One region of the Limnohabitans sp. TEGF003 genome, then DNA from elsewhere that is predicted to be linked to it. Evidence: predicted binding sites of a transcription regulator. Region 1 holds the regulator's gene; the other holds the start of a gene.
The links. The regulator FNR, encoded in region 1, switches genes on or off when oxygen is low (the NO sensors DNR and NnrR bind a similar motif). The targets are predictions, from matches to a motif close to TTGATNNNNATCAA.
Positions count from the first base shown of each region.

Region 1 (10,930 bases):
GCCCTCTTTTTGAACCGACAAGCTCATGACCAGCCAGTCTTGAGCCACTTCGGTCTGTGCCGATGCACTCAGGTGCAGGACTTGATGCGCGACAGCATGGCCCGCATGAGGCATCTGAGAGGTGGATGGGTTTGGGCCTTGTGCGAAGGCGACAGGCCCCAAAAGCGTGGTCATCAGGGCCAAGGCCATGGAAGGCTTGGAAATCAAAGTCATGGGCTCTTTCCGGGAATGGGTCAAAACAACTGACAGAAACACGCGCATTGTGAAGGCCAGCAGGGTCAAAGAACTGTCTGGTCCGGTGCGGTTTGGTTTCAGGGTGTAACGCACCAGGGGGCTTGGTCATGCACCAAACCCATCCACAAAGCCCAGGCCGAGACGCCTGCCAGCGCCAAACCAGCCACACGCATGCCCCAGGCTCCGTCACCGAGTGTTTGCATGCGCAAAAACAACCAGGGCCCAGCCCACAGGCTAAGGCTGCTGCCCAGCGCAAACAAGGCCATGGTCGCCGCACCCTCCACAGGCTGGCTGGTCAAAGCGGCCACCATCAAAGCCGAATACAGCAAACCGCAAGGCATCAAGGCCCACAGCCCGCCCACCATCCAGGGCGCGGCGCGTCCCCAGCGGCTGTTGAAGGCTCGCACATGCGCCCACAAGCGGCGAGCGGCGGCATCGAGCCACACGGGTTGTCGTGCCTGCAGCATGAGCAGCAAGCCCAGCACCAGCGCCGTGAGGTGCAGCAAGGTCCAGACCGGGCGAATGGCGGCCGACTGCGTGGTCAACCAGCCCAGGCCCTGCACGCTGGCTGCAGCCACCGCGCCCAGCAGTGAATACCCGGCCAAACGCCCGAGCTGAAAAGCCAGCAAGGCCTGCGCCCGCCGCTCACCCGCCGCCCGGCCCAGGCCCGCACAGGCGGCGCCACACATGGCCACACAATGTGGCCCACCCAACACCCCCATCATCAAGGCCGTGATGGCCAAAGAACTTTGCATGCCCTGCCTGCTGGTTGATCTGCGTCGCATTGTCGGCGATGCGCACAGCCCATGGCCGGGCCATGCCCAAAGCCCCAAGGCATCAGATGATTTTGGAAAAGCGGCTGCGGTTGCGGTCGGCTTGGACGTAACGGTCAAACACCATGGCCACGCCCCTCACAAAAAACCAGCCCATGGCGGTGACCTGGATGCCGGAGTCACTCAGCGCCACCAGGCCTTGCGACTGCATGTCTTCGAGCTGGCTCAGCTCTTTGGCAAACAGGGTTTTGAAATCGACCAACCAGGCCAGGTTGATGGACTCGTATTGCAAATGGCCCTGGCACATCAGCGCCATGATGACCGAGCGGCGAATCAGGTCGTCGCGCGTGAGCGCCAGGCCCCGCACCACTGGAAAGTGGCCCTGATCGAGCAGGTCACAGTACTCTTCCATGGTCTTGGCGTTCTGGCTGTAAGTCGCGCCGATCCGCCCGATGGAGGAGACGCCCAAGGCAATCAGGTCGCAATCGGCTTGCGTGCTGTAACCTTGGAAGTTGCGGTGCAAACGCCCTTGCCTTTTGGCCACGGCCAAGGCGTCGTCGGGCAAGGCGAAGTGGTCCATGCCAATGTAGACATAACCCGCATCGGTCAAGGCGTCGAGCGAGCGCGACAGCATGGACACTTTGGCTGCACCCGAGGGCAATTCTTGCGCATGGATGCGGCGTTGGGGCTTGAAGCGTTCGGGCAGGTGCGCATAGGCATACAGCGCAATGCGGTCAGGACGCAGACTTTTCACCTGCTCAAGTGTGCGGTCAAAGGACTCGGGGGTTTGCAGAGGCAGGCCGTAAATCAGATCGACGTTGACCGACTCGAAGCCGAGGCGGCGAGCCGCTTGAACCAGTTGAAACACCTGCTCGGACGGCTGTATGCGGTGCACGGCTTTTTGCACCGCAGGGTCAAAGTCCTGCACGCCGAAACTCAGGCGGTTGAAGCCCAATTCGGCCAGCACGGCCAGTCGACTGTCGTCCACGGTGCGCGGGTCCACCTCGACAGAGTATTCACCGCCCGGCACGAATTCAAAATGCTCGCGCAGCATGGCCATGAGTTGGCGCAGCTCTTCGTCGCTCATGAAAGTGGGCGTGCCGCCACCCAAGTGCAACTGGCTGACCGACTGCCCTCGCCCCAGGTGCCGGGTGTGCAGTTCAACCTCTTTGCCGAGGTATTTCAAATACGCGGCAGAACGCTCTTTGTGTTTGGTGATGATTTTGTTGCAAGCGCAGTAATAACAAAGCGATTCGCAAAACGGGATGTGCACATACAAGGACAGCGGTGTCTGCTTGCCCACCGTACCCGATTGACGCTGCACCAAGGCTTGCACATAGTCGGCCTCGCCAAAGGCTTCGACGAAACGATCCGCTGTGGGATAGGAGGTGTAACGCGGACCGGGCACGTCAAAACGTGTCAGCAATTCAGGCGTGATGACGGACATGCGGCTGCCCCTTAATTCGAATGTGTTCACAACAATGGTGCGACTTTGCCTGTTTGCCCCCACGCTTGTATTGACTCAAGTCAAACGCTTTACCGGTTTCCCGGGATTTCCTGCACAGACAGGGTATACCCTGAAATTCGGGGTCGTTTTCGGTATAAGCTCAAGACTTGATCTAAGGCAAATCCATTTCTCAACCATGAGATCAACCATGAATCCCCAAGCCATCAAAGTCGCCTGCTCCAATTGCAACCTGCGTGAGTTGTGCATGCCCATGGGCCTGAGCGAGCATGACCTCAACCGCCTCGACGATCTGGTGGCGGTGCGCCGCAAAGTCAAGCGCGGGACCACTTTGTTCACCAACGGCGAGAAGTTCACCTCGCTGTACGCCATCCGCACGGGATTTTTCAAAACCTGCCTGGCCACCGAAGATGGACGCGACCAGGTCACGGGTTTTCAGATGGCAGGCGAAATCATTGGTTTGGATGGCATCGTGAACGACCAGCACACCTGCGATGCGGTGGCCCTGGAAGATGCCGAGGTCTGTGTCATGCCGTTTGACCGCATCGAAGAGATTTCACGCGAGGTGACCGCGCTGCAAAGCCATGTGCACAAAATCATGAGCCGCGAAATCGTGCGCGAACACGGCGTGATGCTGCTGCTGGGCAGCATGCGGGCCGAAGAGCGACTGGCCGCTTTTTTGCTGAATCTGGTGCAACGTCTGCATGCCCGTGGCTTTTCCCAGTCCGAGCTGGTGCTGCGCATGACGCGCGAGGAAATCGGCAGCTACCTGGGTTTGAAGCTCGAAACCGTCAGCCGCACTTTCTCCAAATTCGTCGAGGAAGGCATGGTGGAAGTCAAACAACGCCATGTCCGCATTCTGGACACCGAAGGCCTGCAGCGTCTGGTCAACAACAACGCGTGCCATTGACGCCGCCCTGCGCACAGTCTGCCGGGCGATCGCCCGGCGCTACCGGGCAGCGGTTGACTTCAAACGGGGACATGCCCAGCAGCGTGGTCAGGGCGCTGGAGAGCATGGTCAGACCCCAAAACGCGAAAAAAGCCAAGGTGTAAATCGCTTGCCTGGACAAGTCCAGATCGCGCCCGAACCAGTGCAGGTCTCGCGGGTCGACGAAGGCGAACACCAGCATTTCCATCAGTCCGGCCACCAAAAAGGCAGGCCAGGCAATCCACATCCAACGTTGAGCCCGCATGGTGTCTCCCTTCGCCTCAGGGTTGAGTCGGTGCGGCAGCAGGCGCCTGGACCGCTGAGGGCAATTCGCCCGTGGCCGCGTGGTTGCGGCCTTGCATGGCTGGAGCATGCGTGATGCCCTGGCGTTCCTGCATGGCGCTGCGCGGCGTCACCTGAAGCACCGGGTCGGGGTTGCTGGCGGCAATGTAAAACGTGACCAATCCCGCCACGACCACCACGGCCGGGCCGCCCACCACCATCCAGACCAGGCCAAAGCGCCACCAGGGTTGACCCTCTTGGGGCTTGCGCAGTGCGTTGTTCATGTGTGTCTTTCTGAAAAGGAGGTCACCCATCAACGGGGAACCAGGAACACGGTTTTCTCGCTCAACTGTCCCACCACTTGGCCATCGGGCGCGCGTGAGGCGATGCGGAAATGGATCGGGTGCGAGCCCGCAGCGGCCGCATCATAGGGCAGCTGCAAACGCACCGAGACCCAGCGGGACTCGGTGGCGGCCACTTGCACCTCTGGCTCACCCACCAGCTTAAGGCCAGGCAAGCCATCGATCTGCAACTCAAAGTTCAAGTGGTGTTCGGCTGCATTCATGATTTGCAGGCGGTACACGTTCTCGATCTGACCGCCTGCAACGATGCGGGCCAAAGTGGCACGGTCGCGTTCGATGTCCACTTTGAAAGGCTGGCGCAGCCACAGGGATGCCCCGACACCGACGATGATGGCCCACAACACGGCGGTGTAGACCAACACGCGGGGGCGGAAAATGCGGCGCACCGTTTGCGCCCAGTTCCAGCCCTTGTCCATCGCGTTTTGCGTGGAAAACTTGATCAGGCCGCGCGGATAACCCACCTTGTCCATCACGTTGTCACACACGTCCACACAAGCGCCGCAGCCAATGCATTCGTACTGCAGGCCTTTGCGGATGTCGATGCCCGTGGGGCAAACTTGCACACACAAGGTGCAGTCCACACAAGAACCCAGGCCCAGGGCTTGGGGATCGGCTTTTTTGGAGCGGGCACCCCGGGGCTCGCCCCGCGCTTCGTCGTAGGTGACGATGAGCGTGTCCTTGTCGAACATGGCGCTTTGAAAGCGGGCATAGGGGCACATGTATTTGCACACCTGCTCGCGCATGAAGCCCGCGTTGCCATAGGTGGCAAAGCTGTAAAACAGGATCCAGAAAATTTCCCATGGGCCAAAGCCCAGCGACAGGATCGATGCCGTCAACTCGCGGATGGGCGTGAAGTAGCCCACGAACGTGAAACCCGTCCACAACGAGAACACGATCCAGGCGAGCTGCTTGCCCGTCTTGCGCCAGACTTTGTTGAAGCTCAGCGGTGCGGCATCCAGGCGCATGCGGGCAGATCGATCGCCCTCGAACTGGCGCTCGATCCAGATGAAAATTTCGGTGTAAACGGTTTGCGGGCAGGCAAAACCACACCACAAACGCCCTGCCACTGCCGTGAACAGAAACAAGGAGAGTGCCGAGATGACCAGCAAAGCCGTCAGGTAAATGAAGTCTTGCGGATACAGGACGAGGCCGAAGATGTAGAAGCGGCGAGCGCCCAGGTCGAACAGCACCGCCTGGCGCTGCCCCCATTCCAGCCAAGGCAGGCCATAAAAAACCAATTGCGTGATGACCACCATCAACCAACGCCAGCGAGCGAAAACGCCCTGCACACTGCGTGGGTAGATTTTTTGGTGCGCCTGGTACAGCGACACCAGTTCCGCATCACCGTCGGTGGGTACGGGGGTGATGGGGATCACGCTGCGGGGGGGACGCTGATCGGGGATGGACAAAATGCAGACCTTGGGTCAAAGGGTGCAGCAGGACGGGCCTGCTGCACGGGGGACATCATTTCGCGGCGCTGACCGTGGTGCTCGCCGGGGCGTTGTTGGACAAGCCCCAGACATAAGAGGCCAGCACATGGATCTGACCTTCGGTCAGCTTCTGGGCCTGGGCGGGCATCTGGTTGACCTTGCCGTTGTTGATCATGTTCACGATGGCGTTTTCACCCCAACCGTGCAGCCAGATGTCGTCGGTCAGGTTGGGCGCACCCAGGGCGTGGTTGCCCTTGCCGTCCATGCCGTGGCAGGCTGCGCAGACACCAAACTTGGACTTGCCCAGCGAGGCGCGCAGGGAGTCGTGCGGGCTACCCGACAGGCTGAGCACATAGTGGGCCACGTTGCGCACGTCTTCAGGGCCACCCACCGCTGCGGCCATGGGGGGCATGTTGCCCGCACGGCCTTGCACCAAGGTGGTCTTGATCGCGTCAGGTGTGCCGCCATAGAGCCAGTCGGCATCGGCCAGATTGGGGAAGCCTTTGCTGCCCCGTGCGTCCGAGCCGTGGCATTGCGCACAGTTGTTCATGAACAAGCGGTCGCCAATGGCCAGGGCTTTCGGGTCTTTGGACACCTCTTCAGGCGGCATACCCAAAAACTTGGCGTACAGGGGGGCCACTTCGGCGTTGCCTTTGGCCACTTCGGTTTCGTATTGACCCGCCGAAGACCAGCCGAATTTGCCGGCAAAACTGCCCGCACCGGGGTACATGGCCAGGTAAACGAGGGAGAAGACAATGGTGATCACGAACAGGCCCACCCACCAACGCGGCAAGGGGTTGTTCATCTCGCGCAGGTCACCGTCCCAGACGTGGCCAGTGGTGTTGTCGTTGGCGGTCATGGCCTTGGCCTTGCCGCTGAACCACAGCAAAAGCAGGCAGGCGATGATGCTGACCAGCGTGATGCCTGCCACGTACAAGTGCCAGAAATTGCTGATGAAGTCACTCATGGGGATTCCTTGGTATTTTTTGAGTTCTGGCGGACAGCTCAGTCGTCCTGACGGAATGGCAGCTGCGCCGCCTCGTCAAAACTGGCCTGGTTACGGCGCGACCACGCCCACACCACAATGCCGATGAAGGCAGCAAAGGCGAGCAAAGTCACGATGGATCGCAATGTGTTGATGTCCATGGCCGTTCCTTATTTGCGGTGGGTGCCCAGCACCTGCAGGTAGGCGATGACAGCGTCCAGCTCGGTCTTGCCTTTCACCTCTTCAGGGGCCTTGGCGATTTCTTCGTCCGTGTAAGGCGCGCCCAGTGTGCGCAGACCGCTCATGTGGGCCTGAATGGAGCTGGCGTTAGCCGCTGTCTTTTCCAGCCAAGGGTAGGCGGGCATGTTGGACTCGGGCACCAGATCACGCGGGTTGGTCAGGTGGATGCGGTGCCATTCGTCGCTGTAGCGCCCCCCCACACGGGCCAGATCAGGACCTGTGCGCTTGGAGCCCCACTGGAAGGGGCGGTCGTAGACGAATTCACCCGCCAGCGAGTAGGAACCATAGCGCAGCGTTTCGGCGCGGAAGGGGCGGATCATCTGGGAGTGGCAGTTGTAGCAGCCTTCGCGCACATAGACATCGCGTCCGGCCACTTGCAGCGCGGTGTAGGGCTTGAGGCCCGGCACCGGTTCGGTGGTGGATTTCTGGAAAAACAGCGGCAGGATTTCGACCATGCCACCGACCAACAAGACCACCAGGATCAGCACGATCATCAGGAAGTTGTTGGTCTCGACTTTCTCATGCGACAAGCCGCCTGATTTTTGGTTTTGAGCCATGTTTGATTTCTCCTCAGGCGTGTGCAGGTTCGAGAGTAGGGATGCGGACTTCAACAGAACGCCCCCGAGTCACCGTCTTGAAGGTGTTCCAGAGCATGATGAGCATGCCCATCAGGTAGAGCAAACCGCCCAGCAAACGCAAGACATAGAACGGGTAAGTGGCTTTGACCGACTCGACAAAGGTGTAGGTCAGGGTGCCGTCGGCGTTCACAGCGCGCCACATCAGGCCTTGCATCACACCGGCAATCCACATGGCCGCGATGTAGATCACGATGCCGATGGTGGCCGTCCAGAAGTGCACTTCAATCGCCTTGACGCTGTACATCTGTTTCTGACCGAACAAGCGCGGAATCAGGTAGTACATGGAGCCCATGGTCACCAGACCCACCCAACCCAGGGCACCGGAGTGCACATGGCCCACGGTCCAGTCGGTGTAGTGGGAGAGCGCGTTGACGGTCTTGATGGACATCATCGGGCCTTCGAAGGTCGACATGCCGTAAAAAGACAGGGACACGATCAGGAAACGCAGGATCGGGTCGTCGCGCAGTTTGTGCCAGGCGCCCGACAGGGTCATGATGCCGTTGATCATGCCGCCCCAGCTGGGGGCCAACAAAATGAGCGAGAAGACCATGCCCACCGATTGGGTCCAATCAGGCAGCGCGGTGTAGTGCAGGTGGTGTGGGCCGGCCCACATGTAGGTGAAGATCAGGGCCCAGAAGTGGACGATCGACAGGCGGTACGAGTACACGGGACGCTCAGCCTGCTTGGGGATGAAGTAATACATCATGCCCAGGAAACCGGCCGTGAGGAAGAAGCCCACGGCGTTGTGGCCGTACCACCATTGGACCATGGCGTCCTGCACACCCGCGTAGGCGGAGTAGGACTTCATCATGCCCACGGGCAGCGCTGCGCTGTTGACGATGTGCAACAAAGCCACGGCGATGATGAACGCACCAAAGAACCAGTTGGCCACATAGATGTGACGCACCTTGCGTGTGCCGATGGTGCCAAAGAAGACCACGGCAAACGCCACCCAGACCAGGGTGATCAGGATGTCGATGGGCCACTCCAGCTCGGCGTATTCCTTGCCGCTGGTGTAACCCAAAGGCAGGGAAATGGCGGCCAATAAGATGACCAGTTGCCAGCCCCAGAAGGTGAAAGCCGCGAGTTTCTCGCCAAACAGCCGGACGTTGCAGGTGCGCTGCACCACGTAGTAAGCCGCCGCGAACAAGCCGCAACCACCGAACGCAAAAATCACCGCGTTGGTGTGCAATGGCCGCAGGCGACCGTAGCTGAGCCAGGAAATGCCCAGATTGAGCTCCGGCCAGGTCAGCTGGGCCGCGATGATCACGCCCACCAGCATGCCCACCACACCCCAAACCACCGTCATGATGGCGAATTGCCTGACAACCTTGTCGTTGTAGGACGTCGCCTGCATATTGGCAAATTTCATTTTCACCTCTTCTTTTTAAAAACTACCAGCACAGTTTGCCCGGGTATACACCGAGGTCACTTGATCAAAATCAATCGTCACGCAAAATGCGCTCGCCTTCGGCCTCGATGTCTTCAAATTGACCCCGATCAATCGCCCACCAGAGACCGGCCAGGATGAAAAACACCAAAGCCACAGACAAGGGAATCAGCAAATACAGGATGTCCATGGTCTTGCCTCAAGCAGCTTGAAGGATCAGTGCGGGTGCAGGCGTCACTTCGCGCAGCGCCTGTGCCAGCCGCAAGGCATTGAGCACAACCAGCAAGGAACTGAGCGCCATGCCCAGGCCTGCCGCCCAGGCGGGCAACCACCCCATCAGGGCCAGCGGCACGCAAGCGGCGTTGTAGGCCGCTGACCACCACAGGTTTTGCCGCACGATGCGCATCGTCTGGCGGCTGCGCAGGACAGTGCTCACCAGCACATCGAGTTGGCCGCCCATCAACACAAAATCGGATTTGGACTGGGCCAGTGGCACGGCTTGGCCCAGAGCAAAGGACACATCGGCTCCGGCCAACACCGGGCCGTCGTTCAGGCCGTCACCCACCATGGCCACTTTGTGGCCCTGGGCCTGCAGGGCCTGCAACGCCTGCAGCTTGTGTTGGGGGCTGCAGCCGCCGTGCGCGGAGTCAATGCCCACGGTCTGGGCAACCTGACTCACAGCGGTCTGCGCATCGCCAGACAGGACCTGGATAGACAGCCCCAGGCTGGCCAGCTGGCGGACCACACGGGCCGCTTCGGGCCGCACCTCTTCGGCCAACTCGAAGCTCGCCAACCAGCCAGAGGCATCGGCCAGGCTGACCTGCAAATGGTGCCCGGGCAATGCAGGTGCCGCACAAAACGCCGCCGAGCCCAGACGCAAAGTTTGGGCAGACTGGCCTTGCAGCGTCAAAACACCATGCACGCCCTGCCCTGCCCGCTCGCTCACCTCTTGCGCGGTCATGGCTTCGAGTTCGGCCAAACGGCCTGTCGCATCGGCACGGCGACGGGCCTCGGACCACAAGGCCCGCGAGACCGGGTGCAAGGAATGCCGCGCCAGGCTGGCGGCCCAATCCAGGGCCAGGGCCGCGCTCACGCTTTCGCGTGTGTGGATGCGAACGACCTCAAAAGCGTCGCGTGTCAAGGTGCCGGTTTTGTCAAAAATCACGGTGTCAATGTGGGCCAGGTTTTGCAAGGCACTCAGGCGTCGCACCAGCACCCCGCTGCGGGCCAGTGCCCCGGCCGTGGCCAACATGGCCGCAGGCGTGGCCAAAGACAAAGCGCAAGGACAGGTCACGATCAGAACGGCGACGGCCACCATCACCGCATGCGCCGGATCGCTTGGCCACCAGTAAACGGCCGAAGCCAATGAGGCCAGCATCACCGCCACCAAAAAGGGCTTGGCCCAGCGGTCGACCAGCTGCGCCATGGCGGGCTTGGACACCGAGGCGCTTTCCATCAGCGAGACGATTTGCGCATAGCGGGTGGCGGCGCCCACCTGCTCGATCTGGACCTGCAAGGTGCCGCTCAGGTTGTGGCTGCCTGCAATCACGCGGTCGCCCGCGCGCCGTGCCAGCGGCCGCGACTCGCCCGTGAGCAAGGCTTCGTCCACCTGGGTCTGGCCGGACAGCACCAGGCCGTCGCCCGCAAAGGCTTCACCGGGCAAGACCTCGATCACGTCACCGACCTGCAGGCGGCGAATGGACACCAGCGCCCAGCTGCCATCGGCCTGGCGCTTGCGCACGCTGTCGGGCAGTCGGTTGAGCACGGCCTCCAAAGCCCCGGCCGTGCGGTCGCGCATGCGCAACTCCAGCCAGCGGCCGGTGAGCAAAAAGAAAACGAACATGGTGAACGAGTCAAAAAAGACCTCGGCCCCGAAGGGGCCCTGGGGCTCGAAAGTGCCCAGCGTGCTGACCACAAATGTCACCACCATGCCCAGCGCCACGGGCAAGTCCATGCTGATTTGGCGTTCACGCAAATCGCGCCAGGCATTGCGCAAAAATGGGGCACACGAAAACAGCATGACGGGCAATGACAGCACCCAGGACGCCCAGCGCAGCAAGTGCATGGCTTCGTCCGAGATGTCGCCCGGTTGCGTGAGGTACGTCGGGGTGGCGTACATCATGACTTGCATCATGCACATCGCCGCCACCGCCCAACGCCAGACCATGCGCCGGGCTTCTTCGCGTCGTTGTGCATGCGCATG
Region 1 is NZ_AP029225.1:2,003,588-2,014,517, reverse strand. It holds gene ACZ5RT_RS09980 (SIMPL domain-containing protein) at 1-213, opposite strand, end outside; gene ACZ5RT_RS09975 (sulfite exporter TauE/SafE family protein) at 312-989, opposite strand; gene hemN (oxygen-independent coproporphyrinogen III oxidase) at 1,072-2,454, opposite strand; gene fnr (fumarate/nitrate reduction transcriptional regulator Fnr) at 2,663-3,382, shown strand; gene ACZ5RT_RS09960 (hypothetical protein) at 3,360-3,665, opposite strand; gene ACZ5RT_RS09955 (nitrogen fixation protein FixH) at 3,682-3,966, opposite strand; gene ccoG (cytochrome c oxidase accessory protein CcoG) at 3,996-5,447, opposite strand; gene ccoP (cytochrome-c oxidase, cbb3-type subunit III) at 5,509-6,441, opposite strand; gene ACZ5RT_RS09940 (cbb3-type cytochrome oxidase subunit 3) at 6,480-6,620, opposite strand; gene ccoO (cytochrome-c oxidase, cbb3-type subunit II) at 6,630-7,256, opposite strand; gene ccoN (cytochrome-c oxidase, cbb3-type subunit I) at 7,270-8,709, opposite strand; gene ccoS (cbb3-type cytochrome oxidase assembly protein CcoS) at 8,780-8,917, opposite strand; gene ACZ5RT_RS09920 (heavy metal translocating P-type ATPase) at 8,927-10,930, opposite strand, start outside.

Region 2 (10,930 bases), 1.3 Mb from region 1:
CATTGACTTCAACAATCGCGCCACCTTGCGCGGCCAGGGGCAGGGAGATGTCTTGCGCCACCAGATCGACGCCCGCGATGTCCAGGCCCACCACGCGAGCGGCCAGCACGGCTTGCGCAGCCACTTCGGGGTGGACTTCGTCGGTCACGTCCAGCGCCATGTTGCCTGTGCGCATGATCAACACGGTCCGGTCCTTGTCGGGCACGCTGTCGGCTGTCAGGCCTTGGCGTTTGAGCTCCAGCACTGAGGTGGTGTGCTCGTCGAGCCGAATGGTGTCGAGCGGAAAGTCTTCCTCTTCGCCGCGGCGAGGGTCGGAGTTGATCTGCAGCTCGATCAGCTCGGCCACCGTGTGCACGCCATCGCCCACCACGCTGGCGGTTTCGCCTTTGTTGGCGGCGGCCACTTGGTCGCCGACCACCAGCAGGCGGTGTTCTTCTCCGCGGATGAAACTTTCGACAATGACTTCGCTGCCCTCGGCCAGGGCAATGTCGTAAGCGGCTTCGATGTCTTCCTGTTTGGACAGTTCCAGGGAGACGCCTCGGGCGTGGTTGCCGTCGGTGGGTTTGACGCACACGGGCAGGCCAATGTCCTGCGCGGCGGCCCAAGCGGCAGCGGGGCTGTCCACGATCTGGCCGGAGGGCACAGGCACGCCACACATGCTGAGCAGTTGTTTGGTGAGGTCCTTGTCCTTGGAGATGCCCTCGGCGATCGCGCTGGTGCGGTCGGTTTCGGCGGTCCAGATGCGGCGCTGCTGAGCGCCATGGCCCAATTGCACCAGGTTGCCGTCATTGAGGCGGATGGCGGGAATGCCGCGTTCGCTGGCCGCGTCCACGATGCTGGCCGTGCTGGGGCCGATGCACAGGCTGTCGACCATTTGCTTGAGGCGGTTGATTTGGCCCGGCACGTCAAAGGGGCGGTCTTCAATGGCCGCCAAAATCAGGTCGCGTGCGGTTTCGAGGGCGCTGCGGCTGACCGCTTCATGGCGGGTGCGGATGACGACTTTGTAGACGCCCCGGGGACCGGCTTCGCGGGCTTTGCCAAAGCCGGTTTGCATGCCGGCCTGGGTTTGCAGCTCCAGTGCCACGTGTTCGAGCACGTGACCGGCCCAGGTGCCTTGCGCCAGCCGTTGCAAGAAGCCGCCGCGTTCACCCACGCTGCAGCGGTGCTCGATCAAGCCGGGCAACCAGGCCGTCAAACGTTCGTTGAAGCCTGGCAAGGTGTTGGAGGGTGCGTCTTCCAGATCGCCGATGTCGATCAGTGCTTCCAAGACAGGACGGTAAGTCCAGATGTTGGGGCCGCGCAAATGGGTCATGCGCAGAAATTGAATGTTTTTGGCGTTCATGCGTGAAAAGGGCGGCTATACAATGACCGGCCCGTCATGGCGCTGGTGGATTGCTCTGAATTTTTGAAAATACATGGGCATTACAGGTGCAGTCGTGGGCGGCATCCATGGTTGTTTTTTGTCTCGTCGGCCGCCGGGGTCGTTCGAGTCGTTTCCGGTTCATCCTTCAATGACATCAACTTCTTCTTTGGCCGCTGCATCCCGTCAGGTTCTGCCCGACGCTTGGCAGGTTGAAGTCCATTCTTGTCTGCAACCTGATGAAAACGCAACAGCCTGGTTGGAGGTTGACCTTGACAGCAGCTTGCGATTTGCCAAAAGTGCCATCATTTTGACCGATCGGCGGGTCCTATCCCGGCCCGAAGGTGAAAAAAACTGGTCCAGCTGGGCTTTGCAGCCGGGTTTGGCCTTGAAACTCACGGACCATGCGGGTGTGGGCTGCCTCACCATGAGCAATGCCGAGGGACAGCTGGCCGTGTGGCGTTTCACCTTGGGCTTGCAGGCTGCCGTGGCCCGCTGGGTCGCGCAGTTCGAGAGCCAATTGGCCCAATGGGGCAGCGCTGAACAGGGGCGGCCTTTGCAGTCCGTGCTGTCGGGCTCGGTCTGCCCGGTTTGCCAGACGGTCATGAGCGACGAAGACGAGGATTGTCCCAGCTGCGGCCGTGAAGACTTGGCGCCGCCTTCGACCTGGACGCTGTTCAAATTGTGGCGATTTGCCCGGCCCTACCAGCGCTCCTTGTTGGCCGGATTTTTGCTCACCCTGGCCGCCACCGCCGCCACCTTGGTGCCGCCCTACCTGACCATGCCCTTGATGGATGACATCCTCATCCCTTACCAAAACGGTCAGGCCATTGACCCCGGTCTGGTCTCTCTGTATTTGCTGGGCTTGTTCGGTTCAGCCCTGCTGGCTTGGGGTCTGGGCTGGGCCAAAACCTACATCCTGGCCTTGGTGTCCGAGCGCATCGGGGCCGACCTGCGCACCACCACGTACGACCATTTGCTCAAGCTGTCGCTGGAGTATTTTGGCGGACGGCGCACAGGCGATCTGATTGCCCGCATCGGCAGCGAGACCGACCGCATCAACGTCTTTTTGTCGCTGCACCTGCTGGACTTTGCCACCGACGTCTTGATGATCCTGATGACGGCCATCATCTTGTTCACCATCAACCCGACCTTGGCTTTGGTGACCTTGCTGCCCTTGCCCTTCATCGCCTGGCTGATCCATGTGGTGCGCGAAAAGCTGCGCACCGGTTTCGAGAAAATTGACCGCGTGTGGGCCGAAGTGACCAACGTCCTGACCGACACCATCCCCGGCATCCGGGTGGTCAAAGCCTTCGCACAGGAAGATCGCGAAGCCCAACGTTTCAAGGACGCCAACGCGCACAACCTGCAGGTCAACGACCGGCTCAACCGCGTCTGGTCGCTGTTCTCGCCCACGGTGACGCTGATGACCGAAATCGGCCTGCTGGTGGTGTGGGGTTTTGGCATCTGGCTGGTGTCGGACGACCAGATCACGGTCGGTGTCCTGACCGCGTTTTTGGCCTACATCGGGCGCTTTTACAGCCGCCTCGATTCGATGAGCCGGATCGTCTCCAACACCCAAAAGGCCGCATCCGGTGCCAAGCGCATTTTTGACATCCTCGACCATGTCTCCAGCGTGCCCGAGCCGCTCAGCCCAGTGGCCTTGCCGCCCCGTGTGCAAGGTCGCATCACGGTGCGCGATGCGGGCTTTCGCTATGGCAACCGCGCGGTGATCCGCCAGCTCAACCTCGACATCCAACCCGGCCAGATGATCGGCCTGGTGGGCCACAGCGGCTCGGGCAAGAGCACGCTGGTCAACCTGATCTGCCGCTTTTATGACCTGAGCGATGGTGCCATCGAGCTCGATGGCACCGACATCCGCCAGCTCAAGGTGGCCGACTACCGCCGCCAGATTGGTCTGGTGCTGCAAGAGCCATTCTTGTTCTTCGGCACCATCGCCGACAACATCGCCTACGGCAAGCCCGAAGCCACCCGCGAAGAGATCGTGGCCGCTGCCCGTGCAGCCCATGCCCACGAGTTCATCTTGCGCATGCCGCAGGGTTACGACTCCCTGGTGGGCGAGCGCGGTCAGGGTTTGTCGGGCGGTGAGCGCCAGCGCATCTCGATTGCCCGCGCTTTGCTCATCAACCCCCGCATCCTCATCCTGGACGAGGCCACCTCGGCCGTGGACACCGAGACCGAAAAAGAGATTCAAAAAGCGCTGGACAACCTGGTGCGCGGGCGCACAACGATTGCCATCGCGCACCGACTGTCCACTTTGCGCAAGGCCGACCGTCTGGTGGTCATGGACAAAGGGCTGGTGGTCGAAGAGGGGACGCACGACACGCTCATCGAGGCCCAAGGCGCTTACTGGCGTTTGTACGAAGCGCAGCAGCGCCAGGCCGAAGCCGAGGCGGTGTTGGGTGGCAGCGACGAAGACAAGAAGGTGATCGCATGAACCCCTTTGATTTGCAACGCGACGCCTTTGGCCGTTGGGTCTTGCAGCTGCCCGATGGCACGCGACACGTTCCTGTGACCGCCTTGCGCGCCTACCCGGTGTCCGCGCCGGACGAAGGGGTGGCGCTGATGGATGCCGACGGGCACGAGATTTTCTGGATCGATGCCTTGGACCAGCTGGCACCCGCTCTGCGCTCCCAGGTCATCCAGGCCCTGAACGAGCGGGAGTTCTTGCCAGAAATCCTTCAGCTGACCGATGTCAGCAGCTTCGCCACGCCCAGCACCTGGTCGGTGCTCACCGACCGGGGCAGCACACAGTTCTTGCTCAAGGGGGAAGAAGACATCCGGCGCTTGACGGGCACGGTGCTGCTGATCAACGACGCCAATGGGGTGCAGTTCATGATCCGCGACCTGGCGGCCATGGACAAGCATTCGCGCAAACTGCTGGACCGGTTCCTCTGAGCGGCCTCAAAGAGGCCAGACCGAGCCCTGTTCGGGCACCAGCGCACGCCATTTGATCTCGTGCTCGATGCGCTGGCGCAGCATGTCGGACGCCTCGCGCTCGCCATGCACCACATACACCTGCCCGGGTGCGCTGGGCATTTTGTGCAACCAGCTCAACAGCTGGTTCGCGTCGGCATGGGCCGAGGCCGATTCGATTTGCGCCACCTCGGCCCGCACCGCCACATCCTGCGCGTGGATTCGGAGGGTGCTGTGGCCATTGGCCAGTGATGCGCCGCGCGTGCCCGGCGCCTGGTAGCCCGTCAGGATCACCATGTTGCGGTGGTCGCCTGCGTATTGCGCCAGGTGGTGCAGCACCCGCCCACCCGTGGCCATGCCGCTGGCCGCCAGAATCACCATCGGACCGTGCCGCCGCGCTAGGGATTTGGACTGCTCGGGGGTCTCCAGCATGGTGGCCACATGGTCCATGTTGCGCACTTCCTGCACGCTCAGGCGGTGCTCACCCGGGTGGCGCTCAAACAAGGCCGTGGTGTGGATCGCCATTGGGCTGTCCAGAAAAATCGGCAAGCCTTTGGGAATCTCCCCGGCAGCTTTGAGCTGGGCAATGGTGTGCAACACGGCCTGCGCCCGACCCACGGCAAACACCGGCACCACCGCCACACCGCCGCGTGCAGCCAGTTTTTTCAACAGCGGTCCCAGCTCCTCGAACAGCTTTTCCTTGGGGTGCTGGCGGTCACCGTAAGTCGACTCGATCAGCACCGTGTCGGCCTGCGGTGGTGGCTCCGGCGGGTTCATCAGCGGGTCGTCGGGGCGGCCCAGATCGCCCGAAAACAAAATCCGCCGACCTGCCACATCGAGCAGCAAACTGGCTGCACCCAGGATGTGCCCGGCGGGCTGAAAGCGCGCCTTCCAGCCGCGAATGGGCTCGAACCACGCGCCCTGGTGCTCGGCGTGCAATTGCTTGAGGCAGTGGATGGCCTCTTGTTTGGTGTACAGCGGTAGAGCCGGAGCGTGTTTGGAAAAGCCATGGCGATTGGCGAAAAAAGCGTCTTCTTCCTGGATGTGCCCGCTGTCGGGCAGCAAGATGCTGGCCAGATCGCAAGTGGCCGACGTGGCATGCACCCGGCCTCTAAAACCGTTTTTGACCAACAAGGGCAAGTAGCCGCTGTGGTCCAGGTGGGCGTGGGTCAGCACCACCGCGTCAATGAGAGCCGGGTTCGCGGGCAGGGGGTTCCAGTTGCGCAGGCGCAGCTGTTTGTAACCCTGGAACAGCCCGCAATCGACCAGCAGCCGCTTCTGGTTGTGCTCGATCAGGTATTTGGAGCCGGTGACGGTATCGGCTCCGCCGAGGAAGGTGATGGTGGCGCTCATGCTTCGCATGCTGCCTTCAAAAGCAAAAGCCTGCTTGACGCAAGTCAAACCCCGGTGGGGTACAACAAAGCCATCTTGTCATACCCGCGAACGCGGGTATCCATGGCAGTCGAAGACATGGACCCCCGATCGGGTCGGGGGTGACCATTCAATTGTCATGTCCGCATCCAGTGCGGCCGAAGGCATGGATCCCCGATCAGGTCGAGGGGACCATCCAAGTGTCATGCCCGCGAATGCGGGTATCCATGGTGGTCGAAGGCATGACCCCCGACAGGTCGGGAGAGACGAACGCAGTTCAGCCGCCGAAGAAGCCCTTCAACTTGTCGGTCCAGCTTTCGCCACTGGGTTGGTGTTTGCCGCCGCCTTTTTTCAGGGACTCTTCAAACTCCTTGAGCAGCTTTTTCTGGTGCTCGGTGAGCTTGACCGGCGTTTCCACCGTGATGTGGCAATACAAGTCGCCCGGGTAGCTGCCGCGCACGCCCTTGATGCCCTTGCCGCGCAAGCGGAACTGCTTGCCCGTCTGGGTGCCTTCGGGGATGTCGATCGCCGCTTTGCCGCCCAGGGTCGGCACCTCGATTTCGCCGCCCAAAGCCGCTTTGGAAAAGCTGATCGGCACCGCGCAGTGCAGGTCGTCGCCATCGCGCTCGAAGATGTCGTGTTTCTTCAGCCGGATCTCGATGAACAAATCGCCCGGTGGCCCGCCATTGGTGCCAGGCTCGCCATTGCCCGCGCTGCGGATGCGCATGCCGTCGTCGATACCCGCCGGGATTTTGACTTCCAGTGTTTTCTGTTTCTTGACCTTGCCTTGCCCGTGGCAAGTGCCGCAGGGGTCGGGGATGATCTTGCCCGTGCCCCGGCAGTGCGGGCAGGTTTGCTGCACGCTGAAAAAGCCCTGGCGCATCTGCACCTGGCCCTGACCGTGGCAGGTCGAGCAGGTCTTGGCGCTGGTGCCGGGCTTGGCGCCCGTGCCGTGGCAGGTGTCGCACTCGTCCCAGCTCGGGATGCGCAGCTGCGAGTCCTTGCCGTTGGCCGCTTCTTCAAGCGTGATTTCCATCGCGTAGCTGAGGTCCGCACCCCGGAACACTTGACGCCCGCCGCCGCGCCCACCGCGGCCCTGGCCTCCAAAGATGTCGCCGAAGATGTCGCCAAACGCATCACCGAAACCGCCAAAGCCTTCGGCACCGCCACGCATATTGGGATCGACCCCGGCATGGCCATGCTGGTCGTAAGCCGCGCGTTTTTGCGGGTCTGACAGCATCTCGTAGGCCTCTTTGACCTCTTTGAATTTGGTTTCGGCGTCTTTGGCCTTGGCGTCATCCCCCTGGTTGCGGTCGGGGTGGTACTTCATCGCCAGCTTGCGATAAGCCTTTTTGATGTCTTCGTCCGAGGCGTTTTTGGCAACGCCCAGCACTTCGTAAAAATCTCGTTTTGTCGCCATGACTTTCAGGCCTTTACATGCAAAAAACGTCCCGAGACTTGCCCGGGACGTTGGGGGTGTTTGTGGGAGGCCACCCCTGTGGCCGATTGCAATCGCGAGCAGGTGCTCGCTCCCACGGGATGGCCCACAGCATCCATGCGGGCATCAGCCCTTTTTGACTTCCTTGACTTCCGCGTCCACCACGTTGTCGTCTTGGGGCTTGGCTTCGGCTGCGCCTGCACCCGCAGCGGCTTGCTGCGCTTGCATGTCGGCGTAGACCTTTTCGCCCAGCTTCTGGCTGGCGGTCATTAGCGCTTCGGTTTTGGCTTCGATGGCGTCTTTGTCTTCGCCCTTCAAAGCTTCTTCGAGCGCCTTGCTGGCTGTTTCGATGGCTTCCTTTTCGGCCGCCTCGATCTTGTCGCCGTGCTCGGTCAGGCTCTTCTTGACGCTGTGCACGGCGGCTTCACCAGCGTTGCGGGCCTGCACCAGTTCGAGTTTCTTCTTGTCTTCGGCAGCGTTCAGCTCGGCGTCTTTCACCATTTGCTGAATTTCTTCTTCCGACAAGCCCGAGTTGGCCTTGATCGTGATCTTGTTTTCCTTGCCGGTGCCCTTGTCCTTGGCGCCCACGTGCAAGATGCCGTTGGCGTCGATGTCGAACGACACTTCGATCTGAGGCGTGCCGCGGGGTGCGGGTGGGATGCCTTCGAGGTTGAACTCGCCCAGCAATTTATTGCCAGAAGCGATGTCGCGCTCGCCCTGGAACACCTTGATCGTCACCGCAGGCTGGTTGTCTTCGGCGGTCGAGAAAGTCTGTGCAAACTTGGTCGGGATGGTGGTGTTCTTGGTGATCATCTTGGTCATCACACCGCCCATGGTTTCGATGCCCAAAGACAAAGGCGTCACGTCGAGCAGCAGCACGTCGGTGCGGTCGCCGGACAAGACCTGGCCCTGGATCGCAGCGCCCACGGCCACGGCTTCGTCGGGGTTCACGTCCTTGCGGGGCTCTTTGCCGAAGAACTCCTTGACCTTCTCCTGCACCTTGGGCATGCGGCTCATGCCGCCCACCAGGATCACGTCGTGGATGTCGCTCACCGACACGCCAGCGTCCTTGATGGCCATCCGGCAAGGGGCGATGGTGCGCTCGATCAGCTCTTCCACCAGCTGTTCCAGCTTGGCACGGGTCAGCTTGACGTTCAGGTGTTTGGGGCCTGTGGCATCGGCGGTGATGTAGGGCAGGTTGACGTCGGTCGAGGCCGAGCTGGACAGCTCGATCTTGGCCTTTTCAGCGGCTTCTTTCAGGCGTTGCAGGGCCAGCACGTCCTTGGTCAGGTCCACGCCGGATTCTTTCTTGAACTCGGCAATGATGAAGTCGATGATGCGCTGGTCGAAGTCTTCGCCGCCCAGGAACGTGTCACCGTTGGTGGACAGCACTTCGAACTGCTTTTCGCCATCGACATCGGCGATCTCGATGATGGACACGTCGAAGGTGCCGCCACCCAGGTCATACACCGCGATTTTGCGGTCGCCTTTTTCCTGCTTGTCCAGGCCAAAGGCCAGGGCCGCAGCGGTGGGCTCGTTGATGATGCGCTTGACGTCCAGACCGGCGATGCGGCCAGCGTCCTTGGTGGCCTGGCGCTGGGCGTCGTTGAAGTAGGCGGGCACCGTGATGACGGCCTCGGTCACTTCTTCGCCGAGGTAGTCTTCGGCGGTTTTCTTCATCTTGCGCAGGATTTCAGCGCTGATCTGGGGGGGGGCCAGCTTGTTGCCGCGCACCTCCACCCAGGCGTCGCCATTGTCGGCTTTGGTGATGGTGTAGGGCATCAGGTCGATGTCCTTTTGGACTTCCTTCTCGGCAAATTTGCGACCGATCAGGCGCTTGACCGCGTAGAGCGTGTTTTTGGGGTTGGTCACCGCCTGGCGCTTGGCCGAGGCACCGACCAGGATTTCGCCGTCTTCCTGGTACGCAATGATCGACGGGGTGGTGCGAGCGCCTTCGGCGTTCTCGATCACTTTGGTCGTGTTGCCTTCCATGATGGCCACGCACGAGTTGGTGGTGCCCAGGTCAATACCGATGATTCTTCCCATTTTGATGCTCCGAAATTGGTTAAAAGTACAGATGTTTTGCAGTTGGGGCGGGGTGAACGCTTTTCAAGTCCCCTTACGCCCAAAAAGGTCATATTGGCTGTCATCCCGGCCCCCGAGCCGGGATCCATCCATTTGAAGTCATGGACCCCGGATCAAGTCGGGGGTGACAGTTTGGGTAGGAAGTGGGTTTTATTTTGACGCCGTGACCGTGACCAGAGCTGGGCGCAACACCCGGTCGGCGATCTGGTAGCCCTTTTGCAGCACCGTGACCACAGTGTTGGGCTCCTGCTCGGCAGGGACCACGCTGATGGCTTGGTGGTGGTGTGGATCGAACTTGGTGCCCGCTGCGGGTGCAATTTCAACCACTTTGTTGCGTTCCAGCGCGCTTTTGAGCTGGCGCAGGGTGGCTTCCGAGCCTTCGCGGATCTGCTCGATCGTCACGTTGGGGATGGCCAGACCCGCTTCCAGGCTGTCCAGCACGGGCAGCAGGCTGTCGGCAAAACTCTCCACGGCGAATTTGCGGGCTTTGGTGATTTCGTCGTCGGCACGGCGGCGGGCGTTTTGCACATCGGCCTGGGCGCGCAGGTACTGGTCGGCCAGATCGGCGTTTTGGGCCTTCAGGTTCGCCAGCTCGGCCTGGGCATCGGCCAACGGGTCGGCCGGGGTGGTGGCTGCGGCGGCCAGTTCTTCGTCGCTCAGGGGCTTGGGGTTGGGGTTTTGTGTGGCTTCTGACATGAGCAATCTGCGCAAAAAAATGAATACCCCTTTTAAATAGGGGCGTTGTTCAGGGCTTCAAGAGGGCAAGAAAAACCCGCCGAACGGCGGGTCAGGTGGGTGCCAGTCTGGCGCAGGCTCAGTCCAGGGCCAGCAGTTCCACATCGAATTTCAGGGTGGCATTGGGCGGAATCACACCACCCGCGCCGCGGGCACCATAGCCCAGCTCAGGGGGGATGATCAGGGTGCGCTGGCCGCCCACTTTCATGCCGGCCACGCCTTCGTCCCAGCCCTTGATGACCATGCCGGCACCTAGACCGAACACAAAGGGGTCGCGGCGGTCGCGACTCGAATCGAACTTGGCGCCTTGCTCGCCGTCCTTGTAGAGCCAGCCGGTGTAGTGCACGGTGACGTCCTGGCCTGCAGTGGCTGTGGCGCCTTCGCCCACGACGGTGTCTTCGTATTGCAGGCCGGAGGGGGTGGTGTTCATGGGAAGGTCCTGTCAGTCAGTGTCCGGAGCCATCGGTCGGCTTTCCGGGATGTGGAAAACACAAAATTATGCCAGCCCTCAGCGGAGCTGGTCGGTTTCCTGAAGCAAGCGCACCAACTCAGGGGTCCCGGCGATGCCCAGTTTTTCCATGGCCCGTTGACGGTGAAACTTCACAGTACGCAGCGTGATGTTCAGCTCCAGAGAAACGCCCAGGTTGGTCATACCCCGAGCCACCATGCGCGCCACACTCAATTCCCGCTCACTCAGGGTGTTGAGCAATGCGTTCACCTGCTGCTGGCGACGCGCCTGCTCCAGCTGTTGGCGGTTCATGTGCAGCGCTTTATGTAAGGTGCTCATCAGTTGATCGGCTTCAATGGGCTTGATCAAAAAGTCCATCGCACCCGCTCTAAAACCCGCCACCGCATCTTTGGTGCTGCTGCCTCCGCTCATCAACACAAGAGGCACATGGCCTTGTTGCACCAGGCGGGCCTGTAACTGCAAGCCGTCCATATCGGGCATCTTCACATCGCAGAGCACACACACCGGACCCGGGTGCAACGGGCGATTGAACTCC
Region 2 is NZ_AP029225.1:710,325-721,254, forward strand. It holds gene ACZ5RT_RS03580 (cyanophycin synthetase) at 1-1,342, opposite strand, end outside; gene ACZ5RT_RS03585 (cyanophycin metabolism-associated ABC transporter) at 1,512-3,818, shown strand; gene ACZ5RT_RS03590 (cyanophycin metabolism-associated DUF1854 family protein) at 3,815-4,279, shown strand; gene ACZ5RT_RS03595 (MBL fold metallo-hydrolase RNA specificity domain-containing protein) at 4,286-5,650, opposite strand; gene dnaJ (molecular chaperone DnaJ) at 5,946-7,088, opposite strand; gene dnaK (molecular chaperone DnaK) at 7,233-9,152, opposite strand; gene grpE (nucleotide exchange factor GrpE) at 9,342-9,887, opposite strand; gene ACZ5RT_RS03615 (FKBP-type peptidyl-prolyl cis-trans isomerase) at 10,006-10,356, opposite strand; gene ACZ5RT_RS03620 (response regulator transcription factor) at 10,435-10,930, opposite strand, start outside.
Region 2: a site for FNR is predicted at 5,685-5,698, ahead of ACZ5RT_RS03595 (MBL fold metallo-hydrolase RNA specificity domain-containing protein). Genes of this name have one in related genera too.